4 regions of the Hyphomicrobium sp. MC8b genome follow, and region 1 is predicted to be linked to each of the others. Evidence: predicted binding sites of a transcription regulator. Region 1 holds the regulator's gene; each other region holds the start of a gene.

Region 1 (4,941 bases):
GCATTTGATGTCACCTCGCGGTCCGCAAGAAGACATCCTTTCTAAGTCATTAACGGCCTGGCAGCTGAGGAATCTCGCCGGTTCCTTAACCGCTGTGCCAAAGCGGGACGGTCAGGATTTCTTGCAGGTGATCGCCACGGTTTTGTAGGAGCCGAAACCGACGACGCCGGCGCCGAACTGCTGCGCCATCGCGGCGCCGAGCTTCCGGGCCTGCGCGTCGGTCTTTTCCGCATCGGGATCGAGCAGCGTCGCCGCGCAGCCTGCGGGCGCTGATGCAAGTTTGATGGCGTCCGTTTTCTCTGGCTCGAAGTCGATGAAATAGGAGGGATCGAAGACGGCGAATGTCAGGCCCTCGGCATCGGCAAGGACAGGCTTCGCCAGCGACAGATGGAAGTAAAGGCGGAGGACGCCATTGGTGTATTCGAGGTGCGCTTGCGTCGGCGGTGAAAACGCCAATTGCTCTTCGCCGAGCTTGGCCACCGTGAAGTAGTTGAACTCTTTGAGGCCATCCATGTTGACCTTCAGGAGCGGCTCAAGCTCGTGCTGGTCGTATTTGCCGTCGTTGTTGGTGTCGAGACCTTCGAGCGCCATGGCGGCGTATGAGTCGTCGAAGCTCCAGACATGGTCGACGCCCGTAACGGTGCCGTTGTAGTAGTCGACCGTCATCTCATACGTGATCCACATATGAGGATGCGCAGAGGCCGGTATAGAGAAAGCGAGGAGCATTATCGCGGCGGCCGCGAGGCTGAGACATTTATTGAACGACTTATGCAAGATCGGCCCCAATTCCTTTGCTCCGCTTTGCGCGCGATTCTTCGGAGTGCGTTTCATACGAAACGCACATTGAACGTGGCGAGATTGCGACGCGCTGCGCTATTTGGCGGGCATAGGCCAATTCGCCGGTGCGGTTGCGCGCCGACAGCGACGGTTATATTATATCCTTTTACTCAGCAGGATGGCGGGAATGAAGCGTTCAGCGGCACGATGTTTCGGTTTTCTGGCGGCCGCGATGACAAGCGCGACGACCGCCGTCAGCGCTGCCGAAGCGCCGAAAGTCGTCGTGACGATCAAGCCCATACATTCGCTTGTGACGCGTCTGATGGACGGCATCGGGACGCCGAAGCTGATCGTTGAAGGGTCGGCGTCGCCGCACACGTTCACGCTCAAGCCGTCGACAGCGCGGGCCATCAACGAAGCGGATGTTTTCGTTCGTGTGTCGGATACGCTGGAGCCGTTTACGCGCAAGATCGTGACGACATTGCCGTCGAACGTGAAAGTGGTGACGCTTGCAGGCGCAGATGGCGTGACGCTGCTCGATCAACGCGAAGGCGGCACGTTCGAGAAGCATGAGCACGAGCATGAGGCGGACGCGCACGATCACGACGAAGCGGGCGCTGCCGATCACGACGATCACGACGATCATGATGAGGATGGCAAGGATGGACATCTCTGGCTCGATCCGTCGAACGCCAAGGCGATTGCGGCCGACGTCGCGAAAGCACTCATTGCCCGCTATCCTGAGTATGCGAGCAAAGTGAAAAGCAACGAGGCGGCGCTCGATGCCGATCTCGATACGCTCGACCATGACCTTTCGAGTGAACTGAAAGGGACGCAAGGCAAGCCCTTCATTGTCTTCCATGACGCGACACAGTATTTCGAACATCACTTCGGGCTTCACGCCGTGGGATCGATTACGGTCAGCCCGGACGTGCCGCCGAGTGCAAAAAGACTGACGGAGGTTCGCAGCAAGATTTCGTCGCTCGGTGCGGTCTGTGTTTTTACCGAACCGGAGTTCCAGCCAAACCTTGTTGCTGCGGTTACCGAAGGGACGCATGCCCGTTCGGGGACGATCGACGTCGAAGGGCAATTGCTGACGCCGGGGCCGAAGCTCTACTTCGATCTGATGCGGGGCGTCGCGCGCAACCTGTCGAGCTGCCTAACCGCGCCGAGCTGAGAGCCAGTCTTTAGCTGTATTTTCTCGTCATCCTCGGCGTTAGACCGGGGATCTATTATGCCGCGGTGATGTTGATTGTCGGATTCTCGGGACAAGCCCGAGGACATGGCTCGCTATCAAGCCTGCGTTTCGGCTTCGCGGCCGTCGAAGACATAGCCGGCACCGCGGACCGTGCGAATCGGATCGGCCTCGTTGCCGCGGATCAGCGATTTTCTGAGACGGCCGATGTGAACGTCGACGGTGCGCTCGTCGACCTCCGAGGACTGGCCCCATACGCGGTCGAGGAGCTGGCTGCGCGAGAGAACGCGGCGCGGGCTTTCCATGAAGACTTCGAGCATTCGGTATTCGGTCGGGCCGAGGCGGACCTCGCGGACGCCGCGCGTCACTTTGTGGGCGCCACGGTCCATCGTGATCTCGCCGGAGACGAGAATATCGCTCATGCGCTCCGGCGCCGCGCGCCGGAGCAGGGCCTTCACACGTGCCATCAATTCCTGCACGGAGAACGGCTTCGTGACGTAGTCGTCGGCGCCGGTCGTCAGGCCCCGCACGCGGTCAGATTCCTCACCGCGGGCGGTCAGCAGGATGATGGGCAGGCTCTGCGTGTCGCCGCGGTTGCGCAGACGGCGGCAAAGCTCGATCCCGGAAATCTTCGGGATCATCCAATCCAATATCGCCAGATCGAAGGTTTGTTCGGCGAGCAATAGTTCTGCTTCCTCGCCGTCGGCGGCTTGCACGACGTCGTAGCCTTCCGACTGAAGATTGTACTTCAGAAGCTCGGCTAGCGGCGCTTCGTCTTCAACAACGATGATCTTAGCTGGCATGATATTGGATCGGGGTTGCTCTCAGGGTCGTACGGTCACTGGCGCGGCGTAATCAGTGTCGAAGAGGTCTTGTCGCCCTTCGGCCGATCGTCGGCGATCGGTACGCCGTGCACGAGGTAGTAGACGTTCTCGGCGATGTTTGTCGTGTGGTCGCCAATGCGCTCGATATTCTTGGCGCCAAAGAGGAAGTGCGTGCAGATTCCGATGTTGCGCGGATCTTCCATCATGTACGTCAGCAGTTCGCGGAACAGCGAGTTATACATGGCGTCGACCTGCTGGTCGTTGCGCCAGACTTCCATCGCCTTCTCGGCATCGAGCGTCGTCAACGCATCAAGAACGTCCTTGAGCTGCTGCTGCACCATCTCTGTCATGTGGCGCATGCCGGTCATCAGCGGCTTGGGATAGGCTTCCCCTGCAATGGTGAGAGCGCGCTTGGCGATGTTCTTGGCAAGGTCGCCGATACGCTCAAGGTCGCCCGCAATCTTGATGACCGTCATGATGTGGCGCAGGTCGTTGGCGACCGGCTGGCGGCGGGCAATCATCAGAATGACCTGGTCCTGCAGCTCGCGTTCGAGCTGGTCGACCATGACATCGTCGGAAACGGCTTTCTCGGCGAGCTTAGGGTCGCGGCGTTCGAGCGAGTCCATCGCCTGAACGAGAAGCTTTTCGGCATAGCCGCCCATCTGCGCGATGCGACGGTCGAGGAGCTTCAACTCTTCCTCGTATGACTTCACGGTATGTTCGTTCATCGTCGTAATCCTGAAATCCGGTTTGGCCTCAACGTCATCACTAGCCGAAGCGGCCGGTGATGTAGTCTTGCGTGCGACTATCCGTTGGGTTTGTGAAAAGCTTTTTGGTGTCGCCGAATTCGACGAGATCGCCGAGGTACATGAAAGCAGTATTCTGCGAGACGCGGACTGCCTGCTGCATGTTGTGGGTCACGATGGCGATCGTGAATTCGTTCTTCAACTCGTCGATCAGCTCTTCGACCTTAGCGGTCGAAATCGGATCGAGAGCGGAGCAGGGCTCGTCGAACAGGATGACTTCTGGGCGGATCGCAACTGTGCGGGCGATGCACAGACGTTGCTGCTGACCACCGGACAGCGACAGGCCGCTGGCGTGCAGCTTGTCTTTTACTTCCTTCCAGAGAGCCGCCTTTTCGAGGGCGCTTTCGACGCGGGCGTCGACTTCGGATTTCGGCAGGCGCTCATAAAGGCGAAGACCGAACGCGATATTTTCGTAGATCGTCATCGGGAACGGCGTCGGCTTCTGGAACACCATGCCGATGCGCGAGCGCAGCAGGTTCAGGTCCTTCATGTCGAGGATGTTTTCACCGTCGAACATGATCTTACCTTCGGCGTGCTGGCCGGGATAAAGATCGTACATGCGGTTCAAAACACGCAGGAGCGTGGACTTGCCGCAACCCGAAGGTCCGATGAAGGCTGTCACCTGCCGCTCGTAAAGCGGCAACGAGATGCCTTTGAGGGCCAGAGTCGATCCGTAGTAGAACTTCAGGTCCTGGACCGAAATTTTCTCGGTCAGGCCGGTGTCGACGTCTTTTGACATTACGTTCATTTGGATGTCCTCGAAGTACCCAGGTAACGAGCGGCGATACTGAGCGTGAGCACCGCTGCGGTGATTAACAGTGCGCCGGTCCAGGCGAGGCGCTGCCAGTCCTCGTAAGGGCTCAAGGCATACTGGAAGATAACGACCGGCAAGCTTGCCATCGGAGCATTAAGATCGGTGCTCCAGAACTGGTTGTTAAGAGCGGTGAACAGAAGCGGAGCGGTTTCGCCGCTGACGCGGGCGATGGCCAGCAGCACGCCCGTGATCATGCCGGCGCGGGCCGCCTTGTAAGCCACCTTACGAATGACGAGCGACTGGGGCATGCCGAGCGCTGAAGAGGCTTCGCGAAGCTGATTCGGAACCAACAGCAGCATATTTTCAGTCGTGCGAACGACCGTTGGGATGACAAGTACCGCCAGGGCCGCAGCACCGGCGATGGCCGAGAAGTGGCCCATCGTGCGGACGAGGATCTCGTAGACGAAGAGGCCCGTCACGATCGAAGGGGCGCTGAGCAGAATGTCGTTGATGAAGCGGATCACCGACGAGACTTTGCTGTAACGGCCATACTCCGCCAGATACGTGCCGGCAAGGATGCCGATC
Region 2 (4,941 bases), 380 kb from region 1:
AAATAGTTGTCTTTCAGATCGAAGCCCGTCGCCAGGCGTTCGGCCCGTTCCTTCAAAACGTCGGCCATCGTGCGAGCGCCGCCGCCGGAAAGCGCGTCATACTGCACCGGCGGAATGCCGAGGCCGAACAGCGACGCCCGGTTTGACGTGATCCAGCGCAAGACAGGATGGCTGAAGGCCGGTCCGATGTCGCGCGCAAAGATCTCGCGCTGCTCTTCGATCGAACGGGCTTCAAGCAGACGCTTCGGTTTGGCGCCGAACACGCGCGCAGCGAGATGGCCTGTCGCGATGAAGCGGCCAAGCAGCCCGAAATGATAGAAATTGCGCGCGAAGCGCGTGATGCGGCGGCGGCCCGTCAGCTCGCGGCCTTCCCAATAGGCGCGGGTATCGGCGTCGAGATGCGGCGCGATGAGATCGTTATAGAGGGCGACGTTGCGGCGGTCATTGGCGGCGCCGAAGAAGCGATAGAACGTGGCATGGTTCGGCAGATGCTGAGCTGCGGCGACCTTCAGCTTGAGCAGCGCGATGTGCGTGGCGTTGAGATCGACGGCATAGATGCGCGCCGGATTGGCCGAGAGGTAGCTCATGACGTTGCAGCCGCCGGAGGCGATGGTCATGATGCGCGTTTGCGGGGTGATCTCCAGCGCTTCCATATCGGCGCGCGGGTCTTCCCAGATCTGCGGGTAGACCATTGAGCGGAAAGCGAAGGTGAAGGTGCGCTCAAGGATACCGGCGAGACTCAGCGCACGGTTCTGATGCACAGCTTCGCTCAGAAGATCGATGCTCGTCGGTTCGAGGGCTTTGGCGGTCGCGTTCACGTGGGATACTCCGTTCGCCGGCTCGCTTTTCGTCCGGCATAATTGCCGTTAAGCGGCTTCGATCAACCAGCGGCCGGAAGGCGCCTGCGAGGCGCGCGCGGCCAAATGCTCTTTCCAACGAATGATTTCAAATTGGCCGTCGAAGCGTTCGCCGATGGCGGTGCAGCTTTCGACCCAGTCGCCGCAGTTCATGTAGTGAATGCCGTCGATCTGCCGCGAGTTGGCGTGATGGATGTGGCCGCAAATGAGGCCCTGGGCGTCGCGCCGCTTGGCTTCGCCTGCCAACGCTTCCTCGAATTCGCCGATGTAGTTCACGGCGCTTTTCACTTTGTGCTTCAGGAAGGCCGACAGCGACCAATGACCGAGGCCGAACATGCGACGCGCAAAGTTCAGCGGCACGTTAAGCGCGAGAGCTGCGTCATAGGACCGGTCGCCGAGAAATGCGAGCCAGCGGGCGTAACGCACGACGACGTCGAATTCATCACCATGCAAAATGAGATAGCGCTTGCCGTCGGCGGCTTCATGAATGGCATCGCGGCGGATTTCGACGCCGCCGAAGTTCATGCCGGTATAGTCGCGCAGGCCGTCATCGTGGTTGCCCGGAATGTAGACGACGCGGGTGCCTTTACGCGCCTTGCGCAGAAGCTTTTGTAAAACGTCGTTGTGGCTCTGCGGCCAATAAGGACCGCGGCGGACTTTCCAGAAATCGACGATATCGCCGACGAGGTAGAGGTTCTGGCATTCGACGTATTTCAGAAAGTCGAGAAGAGCAGTCGATTGGCAATTGCGCATTCCGAGGTGAATGTCGGAAATAAAAACGGTTCGGTAGTTCAATTCCGGATTTGGTGCGCTCAAGGTCGGCCCCCAGTCAGTGCGCTTCCCATAAATGCGTCTATGCATTTCATGTAAAACGTAGGACGGGATTCATGTAACAGGCGTATGACGAACGCCTGCGGCCGGTGGCGTCGAGTGTAAGAAATCGCAGCAATTTATGGGTTTACCAACAGCCCGAGACGGCGCGCGCGAGAGATGCCGGCGGTTTCGATCGCCGCAAAAGTGTCATATGGCGAATATGCGACACACTGATGATTGCGCTGCCATCCACGCGACGGCAGCGCAATTTCGTATCAGTATTCGATGCGCTGAAAGATATGCTCCCAGGCGTAGAGCAGAATGGTGTCGACAGCGCCAACAAGAAGAAACGCCAGCGCGATCGGTGATGTCGAATTTTCGGGAAGGCCCATATCGACGCCCCTCGTCGATACGGCCAATGCTGCAGTCAGACTGAGAAGAGCGAGAACGGCGAAGACAATTTGAACGAACTTGAGCGAACGCTCACGCTCACGGCCGATGCTGTCCATCAGGGTGTCTCCTCAACGCAATACAAATGGGTGAACCCCGGAGAGAGACTTTAGTCGGAGCATAAGCAAAGGTGAAGTGAAATTTAATGATTTGTTAAGTAACAGCTTCGCGCGCCAGCTCTTTAAGCACTCTGCTTTGACGTTCAGCATCGGCGGGAAAATTCTCTGAGATCCACCAGCGCTCGAAGGCACTAAGGATGCTGCCGACTTTCGGACCTGGTTGAATGCCGAGTGCAAGGACGTCGTTCCCAGTGAAGGGCATGACCGGAATTTTCCAGCGATCGGCGAGCAACGCGCGGGCGCGCCAGCGCGGATCGGTGCTGGGGGCACCAGATTGCGCCCAGGCAAGGCGGACGGCGCGCGCGAAGGCATCGGCGCCGAGCCTGTAAAGTGCAGCTTGTGCAATCGCTTCGGACGTTTCCGGGGCGATGCCGGGATCGCCTGCGGATGCGCTTTTGAGACGCTCGGCTTCGGCATTCGAGAGCCGAAGCTCGCGGCCGAGAAAGGCTGCATCTTCCGGATTGTTGACGGCAAGCGCGGCAAGGCGCGCGAGCGCATCGGGTGGCTCGCCCAGTGCGGCTTCGATCACAACGAAGCGCGCAAAGCGGTCAGGTTCGAGGCGCGTCCTGACGACAAGCTGAAGGATGCCGCTTTTTTCCATGGCGTTGACGACATCGACAGCATTCAGCGCTGCGAGCAGTTTCAGCATTTCGGCGCGGACGCGCTCAGCGGAGAGCAGCGATAGTCCTTCTTTCAAGGCATTTGCAGCGGCCAGTCCTGCGGGATCGAGCTGGCCCTTTCCGTATTCGGCGCTGAAACGGAAGAAGCGCAGAATGCGCAGGTAATCCTCGCGGATGCGTGCCTCGGCATCGCCGATGAAGCGAACGCGACGTTGGCGTAGATCATCGAGGCCGCCGACGAAATCGTAGACGATGCCGTCGGCCGAGCAATAAAGCGCGTTGATCGTGAAGTCGCGGCGGGCGGCGTCTTCTTCCCAGGAGGTGGTGAAGGTGACGACGGCATGGCGGCCGTCCGTCTCGACATCACGGCGCAACGTCGTCACTTCGAAGGATCGCTTGTCAGCGACAACGGTGACGGTGCCGTGGTCTATGCCAGTCGGATATGCGCCAAGACCGGCATCGGCGGCGAGGCGCATGACCTCGGCAGGGAGGGCCGTTGTCGCGATGTCGACATCCTTGACGGGGCGATTGATCATCGCGTTGCGCACGGCGCCGCCGACGATGCGGGCTTCGGCGCCGCCGGCAGAAAGCGCGGCGAAGACCTTTGCAAGCGCCGGGGCTCGTAGCCATTCGGCACTCATGCGGGTCGATTTGATGGCTGTTTCAGTCATGCCGTTTCAGTCCTGCAATCACGGCTTTGCCGTCGGGGGCGGCGTTTTCGTCTCGTGAATGCTGCGCGCCGGTTCGAGCTTCCCGTCGACGACGGAGGCGGGCACATAGACATCGTCGGGGCTGTTATAGGTGCGGGACGAAAACACGACGAGCGTCGCGAGCATCACGGCAGCGCCGGCAAAGAAGAGACGGATCAAGGGAGCACGGCTCAAGACTGTCATCAGGCCAGGCCATTCATCTTCGGAGAATGCGATCCAGGCGATGTAGAGGAACGTCGGCAGCAGGAAGAAAAAAATATTCTCGATAACGATGCGGATCATGTGCTGAACAGTCTCCGATAGAGCGTGCGGATTATTCCCGCTGTCGCGCCCCATATATAGCGTTCACCGTAAGGCATCGCATAGAACCTGCGTTCTGCACCGCGCCAGACGCGGCTGTGGATCTCGTGATTGGCTTCGTTCATCAAAAAGGCGAACGGAACCTCGAAAACGTCAGCGACTTCGTCGGGATTGGCTGTAAGCCTGAAGCCCGGCCGCACGAGCGCGACCGAGGGCGTGATGATGTAGCCCGTGCCGGTGCGATAAGGCGAGAGATAGCCGACTGGCTCGATGAATGCCGCATCGAGGTTAATCTCTTCGCGCGTCTCCCGCAGCGCAGCAGCGAGAGGCGTCGCGTCTTGTTGCTCGACTTTCCCGCCGGGGAAGGCGATTTGTCCGGCGTGCGAGGGCAAATGGTCCGTTCGTGCCGTCAGCAGCACGGTCAGAGGTGCGCGGGCGACGATGGGCACCAGGACGGCTGCGTGGCGCAGGCCAGCGGAAAATGGACCGAGGCCGGGGTTCAGATCATCGTCGCCAGGTGACTGTGGTTCATCCAATTCAGGCGGGCTCGCCAGCAGCCGCGCACGTGCCATGCGCTCGAAATCGGCAGCCTCGATATCCGGCGTTGCCATATTGGAGGCAGAAAGCGGGTTCATTTCGCAACCTGGCAGAAATTGAAGCGTGACCGTCCTGGGGTGGCCGGGGGCGGCTGAATCACGCTATTTTTGATTCGTCGTTTTAACTTGTGTCGTGTTTAGGAGCAGATGGGACTGCGTGTGGCTTACTTACGTATGACATCGCCGTTTCGGAAGCAGGGCATTTCGGCGCCCGCCCTGGCGCTCGCGCTGGTTTGCCTCATGGTGCCGATGGCGGCGCCGCGCGCAACCGCAATGTCGACCATCGATTTTCTGACGTCGCTGTCCGATAGCGAGATAGAAGCCTTTCAAGTCTGGAAAACGGCGCGGCAGAATTTCGAAGAGAAGCTCGATGCCTACTGGGATGCAGTCGAGCAGAAGCGAACTCTTCGCAAGCGTAAACGCGCAAAGGATATACCGTTCTCGGCAAACGACTACGTGATGAGCTTTCCGCCGAA
Region 3 (4,941 bases), 1.0 Mb from region 1:
CCGAATGCAGGTCCGCAGACAGCGGTCGCGGCCTCGGTTCGGATATCTCGGCTGCGGCGTTCCCTCGGCCGATGCCGGAATAATTGAAGCCGAGGCTACGCGCCGTTTCGGCGTCGATCGCGTTTCTGAGGTCAACGATGGTATTGCCGGTCATGCGCGCTTTGATGGCCTCAAGATTGAGTGCGCGGTACTCGTTCCATTCCGTGACGACCACCAGGATGTCGGCGCCTTCGGCCGCCTCGTTCGCGTTCTCACACCAGGTGATGCCTGGAAGCAGAGGCTCCGCTTGGCGGCGTCCTTGCGGATCGCAGGCCCTAATCGTTGCGCCACGCTCTTGCAGCATCGGCACGATGACAAGGCTCGGCGCATCGCGCATGTCGTCGGTATTGGGTTTGAACGTCAGCCCAAGCACCGCAATCGTTTTGCCGCGCACTGATCCGCCGGCGGCTTCCTCGATACGGATGGCCATCGCCAGCTTGCGCTCATGATTGACACGTTCGACCTGCTCGATGATCGAGATTGGCGCCTTGAATTCCCGCGCAGTTCGGATCAACGCTGAGACGTCTTTCGGGAAGCAGGACCCGCCATAACCCGGCCCCGGATGCAGGAACTTATCGCCAATGCGACGGTCCTTGCCGATAGCCGATGCGACCTCCTGCACGTCGGCTCCCACGCTCTCGCACAGATCGGCAATTTCGTTGATGAAGCTGATCTTGAGCGCCAGGAAGGCGTTCGCCGCGTATTTCGCGAGCTCAGCCGATTCGCGTTCGACGAACATGACGGACGAACCGCGCAGCGCCAGCGGCTTATAGAGGCGTCCCATAACCTCGCGCGCACGCTCGTCGTCGGTCCCGACCAGAACGCGATCGGGATGCGTGAAGTCCTGGATCGCCGATCCCTCGCGCAAGAATTCAGGATTGGAGCAGACAGCCACATCGGCGTCCGGCCGCTTGGCTTTGAGACGGCGTTCGATTTCGCGACTCGTTCCGACGGGCACCGTCGATTTTGTCGTCACGACAGTGAAGTCTTGAAGGTACGGCGCTGCTTCCTCGACGGCCGTGAAGACATAGGAGAGATCGGCGTATCCGTCGCCCCGGCGCATTGGCGTGCCGACAGCCAGAAAGACGACATCGGCGTCGGCGACAGCCGGACCCAGCTTCTCCGTAAATAGCAGGCGCCCGGCCTTGATATTCCGCTCCATGAGATCATCGAGGCCGGGTTCATAGATCGGGGAACGCCCAGCTTTGAGATCTGCCAGCCGGTCCGGATCTTTGTCGACGCAGGTGACTGTCCAGCCGAAATCGGAAAAGCATGCCGCCGAAACAAGACCGACGTAGCCCGCTCCAATCATACAGATCTTCATTGTCGCAATCCCTCGTATCCCACAGGGACGATATTCCACCAAACGGCGAACACCGCCAGCCCATATTTCCGGCGAACGCGCTGCATTCTGACGGGTTGGTAAAACCGCGCAATATCATTGCGTTATGACGCCAAGCGTGATGTAGAAAAAAGTCGCAAGCTCCGTGCATGGCGCTTATTCATCAGCACGGTTCTAAGCAATGCACGTCTTCTTATTTGATCCGGCGTGCCGAACAGCGTCTTATGGCTCTTGCGGGCACGATTGGCGTGCTCGCCGCGGTGATTTCGATGAGACTTGCGCCGCGTCATCAAACGCTAAGCTCCACGACGCACTCGTGGGCTCCGCCACTGGAGACCGCTATGAAACAGACGAACTTTGACTGTCTTTCTCCTCACGAAACGACGATGAACGTCGGTTGTCGGATGAGCTGTTGTCTCTGCCGCTGTTGAGCGCGCAAAACCGCTCAGAAAACGGCGTTTTTATTCCCCAATCGCAATCATTCAGAGGACGCTGGCCACTGCCGGCGAACAAGAAGACATGTCAAAATCATACGTCATCGAAGTTGGAGACGATCAAGCCGGTCTAGTCATTCGAGAGGACGGAGAACGCGAATACCTCTTTCACTCAGCGTTAGCAGCTTACGACGCCCTTGAGGGACGCCGCTTCGCCAATCCGTTCCTGGCAGAAAGAGCAGCTATCGCGCACGCATCGGCCCGGCGCCATTTTCGAGGCCGGGCAGCTGCTACGAGAGGCGTCGGGCTATGACGGAAAAGCGATATCGCATCGTTCCACCAGAGCATGAGCAAGATTTCTCAGGCCACCGGCCGAGAACTCGCGCCCGTCGGACCATCGCCCGATTTGTAGGCGGATTAGGAAGCGCGGACCCGTAATGTTTTTTCGCTCCCTGGACCTGATCGCTGCGTCCGCGAACAGGAATTGAGACCGGCGGTGCCGACTCGGCGCTGCCGGTCTCCTTTTCTCCGAGTTGAGATCAACCGCGACCAGACGTCGTCTGCGCGGCCATCTCGTCCCGGCTGTCATTGACTGGTATCAACCCCTTCCTGGCGGCGCGGGTGTTAGCTGCAGGCTAGTGAAGCTTGGGAGGGGAATTATGGACGATCATTTCTGGCCTTCGATGTATCCGGGCCTGATTGTGGGCATTCTCTACGGTTTGTCGCTTCGCGGCGTTTCCAACACTGTTATCGCAGCGATCGGTGGCGTTATCGGCGCGGCGATCGCCTACGAAGGGCTTTTGGCTGCCAACTTGAATGACGGCTTGCCCGGCGTGATCGGCCTTTGCGCGGCGGCCTTTGTTGGCGCCTACTTGTCGACCACTGCCGTGCGCCGCATGGCCAGCCCGCCGAAATCATAAATCTTGCAGCGCGCAGACTGTTCGCGGTTCACGCGACAAAAGTGTGGATGAGCTACAACTTTAGGGCATTCTTATTGGATGTCGCAGAATTGTCGTGCAACCGTCGTCAATGTTTCAATGAATCTTGAAATGCAGCGGGTTCATTCTTGTCGACGGAGGAGCTATGGCCGATCTCGTGACGACGGCGGCTCTTGTCTTCTGCATTTTGGCGGTGTCCACCCACCTTTTGACGGTCGCCTTGACACTCTACCGCGTATCGGCGCCACGTAGCCGATCGCGTGCGACAAATGTTGAGCCGGTCAGCATCGTGCGTCCGGTTTGCGGTGTCGATCATTTCGATGAAATGACATTGCGTTCGACATTCGAACTGAAAGCCGCGGACTATGAGGTTATATTTTGCGCCGCTCGCGAGGATGATGCGGCCGTACCGCTTGTTCGCAAGCTGATCGCCGAATACCCGCATATCCAGGCCCGCCTGTTGATCGGCGATGATCGGCCAACCAGCAATCCTAAGCTCAACAACATCGTCAAAGGATGGGCGGCCGCACGCCATCGGTGGATCGTTCTGGCGGACAACAATGTCCTGATGCCCGCGCACTACCTCGACGATCTGTTCCAGAGTTTCACGCCGGGTGTGGGCCTCGTCTGTTCGCCGCCCATCGGAAGTCGACCGATCGGTTTTTGGGCTGAACTCGAATGCGCATTCCTCAACACCTATCAGGCTCGCTGGCAAAGCGCGGCCGATACGATCGGATTCGGATTTGCTCAGGGCAAGTCGATGCTTTGGCGCCGCGATATCCTCGACGATGCTGGTGGCATCGAAGCGTTGGGCGCCGAGATTGCCGAAGACGCTGCCGCTACCAAGATCGTCCGCTCTCATGGTCTTGACGTCCGGCTCGTAGATCGCCCGTTCGAGCAGCCGCTGGGCCTGCGAACCAGGGCTCAAGTCTGGGATCGGCAAGTGCGCTGGGCGCGACTGCGTCGTGCAACGTTCCCCTTGTTCTATGCGCCGGAAATACTTTCCGGCTGCACTCTGCCTGCCGCCGCTGCCGCCGTCGCCGCAACGGCCTTCGACGTTGATCCGTTAATGGCGCTCGCTGGGCTGCTGTCGCTTTGGTTGGGTGCCGAAGTCTTGTTGGCACACGCTGCGGGCTGGCATCTGCGGTGGCATTCGCCATTTACGTGGCTTCTACGCGATGCGCTTTTGCCTGTACTCTGGGTCGAGGGCTGGGTGGGAGACACCTTCGTCTGGCGCGGCAACGATATGAGCGTCGCCGAGCAGAACCGCGAACTCGCAGTCACCAATAAGATCTGAATCAGAAAGTTCAGAGTCCGGTCTGAAACGGACCCTATCGCGGCTTGCAAGGCCGGGCGCTTCAGATGCGTTCACTTATGGGTCTCGGCGATGGTCGCCTCCGGATGCAAGCCGACCGTTCGTCCGGGAAAGCCGGCGGCGTCGAAATATTTCGTATCGCCCGCCACCTGATAATTCAGGATCGTACGCAGGCCTGAAGCCGATGGCGCTGACCCCAGTGTCTTGCGCTCCCACTGCGGCGTTGCACCGTTCGGAAACGCTTCGATCAATGGTCTGCCGACCAATTTTCCATGGCTCGTGGGCAGCAGTCCAAGGATCGCGATGATCGTCTTGCCGATGTCGGCATTGCTGGCCGGCGCCTCGTCGACAAAGCCCTCTTTGAAATCAGGGCCGATCGCGGCCATGAAGTTCTCGGTATCGCCCCGGTTGAAGCTGCCGTGCATGCCCTGGCCCTGCTGCAATTCGGTATCGGAGACGACCACCGCGCACGTGGTCGGTTCCGAGCAGCCGGTCGAGAAGCTCTTGAAGTTGACGACAATCGAGGGCCGGAGCATTAGTGCCGCGCCTTTGAGATTGACGGCGCTGAGCGGGAGTGTCCCCGCAAAGCTGCCGAGGTCATCCTCAACGAAAATCCCGCTGACGTAATCTTGCGCCATCAGCGAGTCGATCGTCTTCTGAACGAGCTCCCGGTCGCCGCTCGGAATATAGATGAGATCCGAACCGCCGTTGGCCGCGACGATCACGTTCGGAGCGTTCGGATCTTTGCCGATATAGCCATTGCCGTCGGACGGATGCGTTCCCTCCGAGACCTTGGCATTGCCGTCGTCCGGATCATAAAGCGGCATATCGAGCGTTTTCGCGAGGTCGATTGCGAGGAACCCAGGCGGCAAC
Region 4 (4,941 bases), 1.0 Mb from region 1:
AGACGGGAACCGACAGCCTGCGATGGCACACCGGTTCCCGTCGCGTCTTCACTCAATGCTGCAAAGGAAGCTCAGCCGAACTCTTATTTCGCCCATTCCTTCCACTTGGCCTCGTTGGCATCGACCCAAGCCGCGGCGACGTCATCCATCGACTTGCCGTCGAGATCGATCTCACCTGACATCTTGTTCAGTTCGTCAGTATCGATCGTGTAGTTTTTGGCGACTTTGTAAGCGACGGGCCATTTATCTTTCAGGCCTTTCCAGGAGTACTTCCAGATTTCGCCGTGCGGCTTGCCGCAATCGTACTTCTTATCCGGGTTCACGCCCCACTTCGGGTCAGTGTAGCAGGCAGGTTCATATTCCGGGAACTGAACCCACTCGCCTTTGTATTTTGCTGGCGCCCAATGCGGTGAATAAATCCAGAGCATGATCGGCGCTTTGCGCTGGTAGGCGGAATCGAGTTCGGCGAACATCGCGCCGTCGGTGCCGGCGTGGACAACAACGAACGGCAGGCCGAGAGCTTCGACGCGCTCGTCGTCAAAACCTTCCCAGGTCACGGGACCGCCGAGATAACGGCCCTTTGGCGCTGTATCGGGCGTCGAGAAGGCTTCGGCGCATTTGGGATCCTTCAGAGCTTTCCAGTCAGGAAGGCCAGGGCACTTTTCTTTCATGTACTCCGGGAACCACCACTCTTCCTTGGCCTTGGGACCAAGCTTGCCGAGGCGTTCGGTCTGACCCGTGGCGTCGGACGCCTTCATCGCTTCGCGCGCGGTCGTATCCCAGTATTCGACGCCGATATCGATATCGCCGTTCGTCAGGCCGGTGGTGAGGCTCGAGAGATAATCGGCCGTCGGGTATTCAACGTTGTAGCCGAGTTTGGTCAGAATGCCGCCAAGGATCTTGGCGTTGAGATTGACGCTCGTCCAATCGAACAATGCAATCTTGATTGGATCTTGCGATTCAGGAGCGCCCGCCATGGCTTGGCTAAAACTCGCCAGCGATACGATCGCTGCGCAGGCCCCCCCGGCCAAAACGCGTTTGACGGCAGTGTACATAGATCAGCCTCCAAGCCAAATCAGTTGAGGTCGAATTGCAGAAATCGCGTGCAGTGACTTTCCTGAGAGTGATGATTTTTGAATTATGATACCTATTTCAAAGTGTGTTCAAGGCCAAATTCAGGGCAGTTGGTGCAAATATAAGCAGCACGGGCGCGAATAAATGTTTCATAGAAAGTCGTCGTCTTACGCCGATTGCCCTACCGCCAAACGCGATCTTTGACGAATAGAATAAACCCAAAAAGAAAGCGAACGCAGATGGTTTGCTCTGCGTTCGCTCCGATGAAACGCGTTGGCCGGTTATCGATCCTGAAGCGGACTATTGCCGAATGGTCCGCATGAAATTGCGATAAAGCGTTTCGGCATCCGCAGCGAAATTCGCGGTGTGGGGTTTAGCAGCTTCCGCCATGCGCGGCAGTGCGCCAGGCCCATGCGTGCGTTCCAGCGCTTGCGCGTAAGCCGGGATATTTCCCCAGTCGTCGATCGTGTTGTCTTCGATTTCGACGTGATACTGCATGCTCCACGCCGTCTTGCCGACACGCATCGCCTGGCAAGGACAAATGTCCGATTTGGCGAGCACAACGGCGCCTTCAGGCGGCTGCGCAACGCGCACGGAGTGCCACTGAACAGCTTTGAATTCCTTGGGCAGATTGCCGAACACCGGATCACTTTCGGCTTCCGTCGTCAGGGCGACATCGAGAATGCCGATTTCAGGCGGACGTTGCGGTCCGCATGTGCCGCCCAAGGCATCGGCCAGGAGCTGATGTCCGAGGCAAAGCCCCATGAAGGGTTTTTCCAATTCGCGAACCCAGCGGCGGATCGCGCGCTTTTCATCGACAAGCCACGGGCATTCATCGACATCCCAGACGTCCATTGGTCCGCCCATCACCCAAAGCGCATCGTAGTTTTCAAGCGCGGGAATCGCGGCTCCTTCATCGAGTTCGACGGCATCCCAAGCGATGCCGTCGGCGGCGAAGAATTTGCGAAAGATGCCTGGATGCTCACAAGCGATGTGCTGAAAAACAAGAAAGCGCACGTTTCCCCCTATTCCCTGTTCACGTATGTCATGATCGACCGGCCGACGACACCAGGGCGCAGATATACGATGTAAACTCATCCGTCATCAGCGCTTCGATGCCCCTGGTCATTGGATGCCAGAGCTTTACAGGTCCGAACAAACGCGAAATTCCCCATATATTTCATACATGTCGCATAACCGTCATGGATATGGGGCAATGGTGAGAGGCGCGTTGAAGGGAACTCGATTTCGAAGCTGCTCTGCGGCGCAATTCGATAGCAAGCCGAGGCTCTCATGCTTGATGAAGTCCGTTCCGAAACTGCGGCCGGGTCGGGGATTGCACCACACGCTTCAGCCGACACCCGCGTCGGACAGTTCCGGCAGATCCTTATATGGCCGGTCGAGTTGATGCCGCCCAATCCTGAGCCGTCTCATCATGACTTCGCGGCGATCCTTTCGAATCTCGGCCAGGACAATCCGTGGAAAGAGGTCGATGACGAGTTCACGTGCGATCCGAAAGATTTTCAGGAGCGTCACTACAATGAGTTCGTGACCTTCCTGCCGCCGGTCCAGCGCTTCCTTTACGGCGGACGAATTGGCAGATCACCGGGATCGGTGTCATCGGAAAGTCCGGTCAAAACCTTCCGGCGTACCGATGTAGCGGCCGTGCGCGTACAGCTAACGCCCGGCGCGGCCCCGATCGAACTCAAGGTGGCTCACGTCGACTTGTATTTCTTCTTCGAAATCGATGTCGCGATCCTAGCGTTGGAGCTTTATTCCGAAGACATCGGACTCGCCGACGTTCAGGACGTGATGTTCCGACTGGGACGAACGCATCCGGCCTATTGGGAGAAGGACACGGGCGTTGCCGGACATTGTCCAGTGAAGGTCGAATTTCTTTCAAGCCACGGTGACGTTCTGGCCGCCTCGGATTACGAGGATCGCGACAAGTTTCTGGCGCAGGTTTGCGCGAAGCGCGCGGCCCGCGTTTCTGCGCATTGGCAATATCTGCTGCATCCGCTTGTGCCGCATCACTCCGATCACCCGGGTGCGTTGCGCTACAAGCAGCTCGAATATTATCGCATGCCGCAAATGGCGCTTATTGCCGTGAAAGCCGGCAGCGAGCTGACGCGCGCCGATTACGTCCGCCTCGCTTTTGCATCCGGTCCAGGCGACTGCTCGGAGTTGCCATTCTCCCAGCGCCACCTTGAAGATTTTGAGGAGCGGTATTGCTACGATCGATACTTCGGACAGCACAACGAGATCGAGTGGCCGCAGAGCCGCTATATGTCGTGCGGTCATGCCCTTGTCGTGACGGGCAGCGCCGACAACCCGTTCTTCGTCGACCCCAACCATGGCTGCCTCAACAGCTTCCGGCATGAGCACTTCCTTGTCTTTCTGATCGCGCACTTCCACAAGGCTTCGCTGCTGATGTTCTCCGATCATCTGACCGGCGCGATGAGCCGTCTCGATGCCAATAACAAGAGCGCGATTCTGGCGTTCAGAGCGGCATCGCGACGGGCGCTGCAAACCTTCCTCCGGTTCACGCATCGCTACTGGTTTCACTCGGTCAGCAATCAGACGCAGGCACACGATATTTTTGCGCTGTGTCGCCGCCATCTCGATATTGACCGCCTCTACGACGACATTCGACAGGAAATTCAGGAGATGAGCGAGTTCCTTGAAAACGAGGCTATGCGCCGTCAGAGCGATACCGTTACGCGACTGACCGTTGTGACCACGCTCGGACTTGTCGGCACCACCGTCACCGGCTTTCTCGGTATGAACCTGCTCGATTGGGCCAATCAATCGACGCCATGGCGATTGGTGGCATTTTCTGCAGTGCTTGTGCCGACCATCCTGCTGACGCTGATTACAATCGCTAAATCGCGCGCCTTGTCGGACATGATGGAATCGCTGTCCGACGGCTCGGCGAACTGGTTTCCCAGGCTTCGCCGTAAGATGCGCATTTGAACGGGGAATGTCAGAGGAACGTCGCTTCCATCATCTAGGCGATGGACAAGCGCATCTTTCGCTTAGAGGGGACGACTTCAATATGGTGCCGAAGCAGATTCTTTTGCGCGCATGCTTGTGCCTTGCGGTGCTTCTCAGCATTGCGCCGGCCCACGCCGATGCATCAAAGCACAACGTCATTCTTTTCGTTCCCGACGGCTTGCGGCGGAAGATCGTCACGCCTGAAACGGCGCCGACGTTTGCCGATGTGCGCGACAAGGGCGTAAACTTCGTCAACAGCCACTCGTTGTTTCCGACGTTCACGATGCCAAATTCCAGCGGCATGGCGACAGGACATTACCTCGGCGACACCGGCGTGTTCGGCAACGTCATGTATGCCGGTTTTATCATTCGCTCGGCAAAGTCGGCTCGGTTATCGTTCATCGAAAGCGATGGCGTTATCGGTGATATCGACGACCACTTCGGCGGCAATTTCATAGACGAAGAGACGATCTTGCATGTTGCCCATCGCTCCGGCTTCAACACGGCCGCGATCGGCAAGATCGGCCCGACGGCCGTATTCGATCACTCCTCGCGCGGTGGCGCCGAAAGCGTCATCATCGATGACGCGACGGGTAGATCGGTCGGAATTCCGCTCGCTCCTTGGGTCAGCGAAGGCCTAAAGGCGTACGGACTGCCAAGCGAAGCTCCAAGCCGTCTGACCAACAAAGATCATGGCGATTTCAAAACGCCGGGCACTAAAGACGCCAACGTCGTACAGCAAGGTTATTTCGTGCGGGCCTTGACGAAAGTTGTGCTGCCGAAATTCAAGGAGGACGGCAAGCCGTTCGTCATCGTTTTCTGGTCGCGCGATCCCGACGGGACGCAGCACAACCAAGGTGACAGCTTCCTGCG

The links. The regulator PhoB, encoded in region 1, activates phosphate uptake and scavenging genes when phosphate is short. The targets are predictions, from matches to a motif close to TGTCATNNANCTGTCAT.
Region 2: a site for PhoB is predicted at 1,747-1,763, ahead of ACLB1Z_RS05740 (UDP-2,3-diacylglucosamine diphosphatase). Genes of this name have one in related genera too.
Region 3: a site for PhoB is predicted at 2,826-2,842, ahead of ACLB1Z_RS19350 (ceramide glucosyltransferase). Genes of this name have one in related genera too.
Region 4: a site for PhoB is predicted at 2,262-2,278, ahead of ACLB1Z_RS19340 (CorA family divalent cation transporter). Genes of this name have one in related genera too.

What each region holds. Positions count from the first base shown of each region.
Region 1 is NZ_LR898465.1:803,869-808,809, forward strand. Features, by position in the region: gene ACLB1Z_RS03835 (thioredoxin fold domain-containing protein) at 1-4, opposite strand, end outside; gene ACLB1Z_RS03840 (DUF1007 family protein) at 112-684, opposite strand; gene ACLB1Z_RS03845 (zinc ABC transporter substrate-binding protein) at 965-1,954, shown strand; gene phoB (phosphate regulon transcriptional regulator PhoB) at 2,071-2,775, opposite strand; gene phoU (phosphate signaling complex protein PhoU) at 2,811-3,524, opposite strand; gene pstB (phosphate ABC transporter ATP-binding protein PstB) at 3,565-4,350, opposite strand; gene pstA (phosphate ABC transporter permease PstA) at 4,347-4,941, opposite strand, start outside.
Region 2 is NZ_LR898465.1:1,183,907-1,188,847, forward strand. Features, by position in the region: gene ACLB1Z_RS05735 (DUF3419 family protein) at 1-818, opposite strand, end outside; gene ACLB1Z_RS05740 (UDP-2,3-diacylglucosamine diphosphatase) at 867-1,610, opposite strand; gene ACLB1Z_RS05745 (hypothetical protein) at 1,946-2,179, opposite strand; gene ACLB1Z_RS05750 (CCA tRNA nucleotidyltransferase) at 2,274-3,530, opposite strand; gene ACLB1Z_RS05755 (DUF6111 family protein) at 3,549-3,851, opposite strand; gene ACLB1Z_RS05760 (CoA pyrophosphatase) at 3,848-4,504, opposite strand; gene ACLB1Z_RS05765 (hypothetical protein) at 4,640-4,941, shown strand, end outside.
Region 3 is NZ_LR898465.1:4,040,769-4,045,709, reverse strand. Features, by position in the region: gene ACLB1Z_RS19360 (UDP-glucose dehydrogenase family protein) at 1-1,363, opposite strand, end outside; gene ACLB1Z_RS19355 (hypothetical protein) at 2,475-2,735, shown strand; gene ACLB1Z_RS19350 (ceramide glucosyltransferase) at 2,899-4,050, shown strand; gene ACLB1Z_RS19345 (alkaline phosphatase family protein) at 4,122-4,941, opposite strand, start outside.
Region 4 is NZ_LR898465.1:4,035,615-4,040,555, forward strand. Features, by position in the region: gene ACLB1Z_RS19330 (ABC transporter substrate-binding protein) at 84-977, opposite strand; gene ACLB1Z_RS19335 (type 1 glutamine amidotransferase) at 1,375-2,091, opposite strand; gene ACLB1Z_RS19340 (CorA family divalent cation transporter) at 2,368-4,047, shown strand; gene ACLB1Z_RS19345 (alkaline phosphatase family protein) at 4,130-4,941, shown strand, end outside.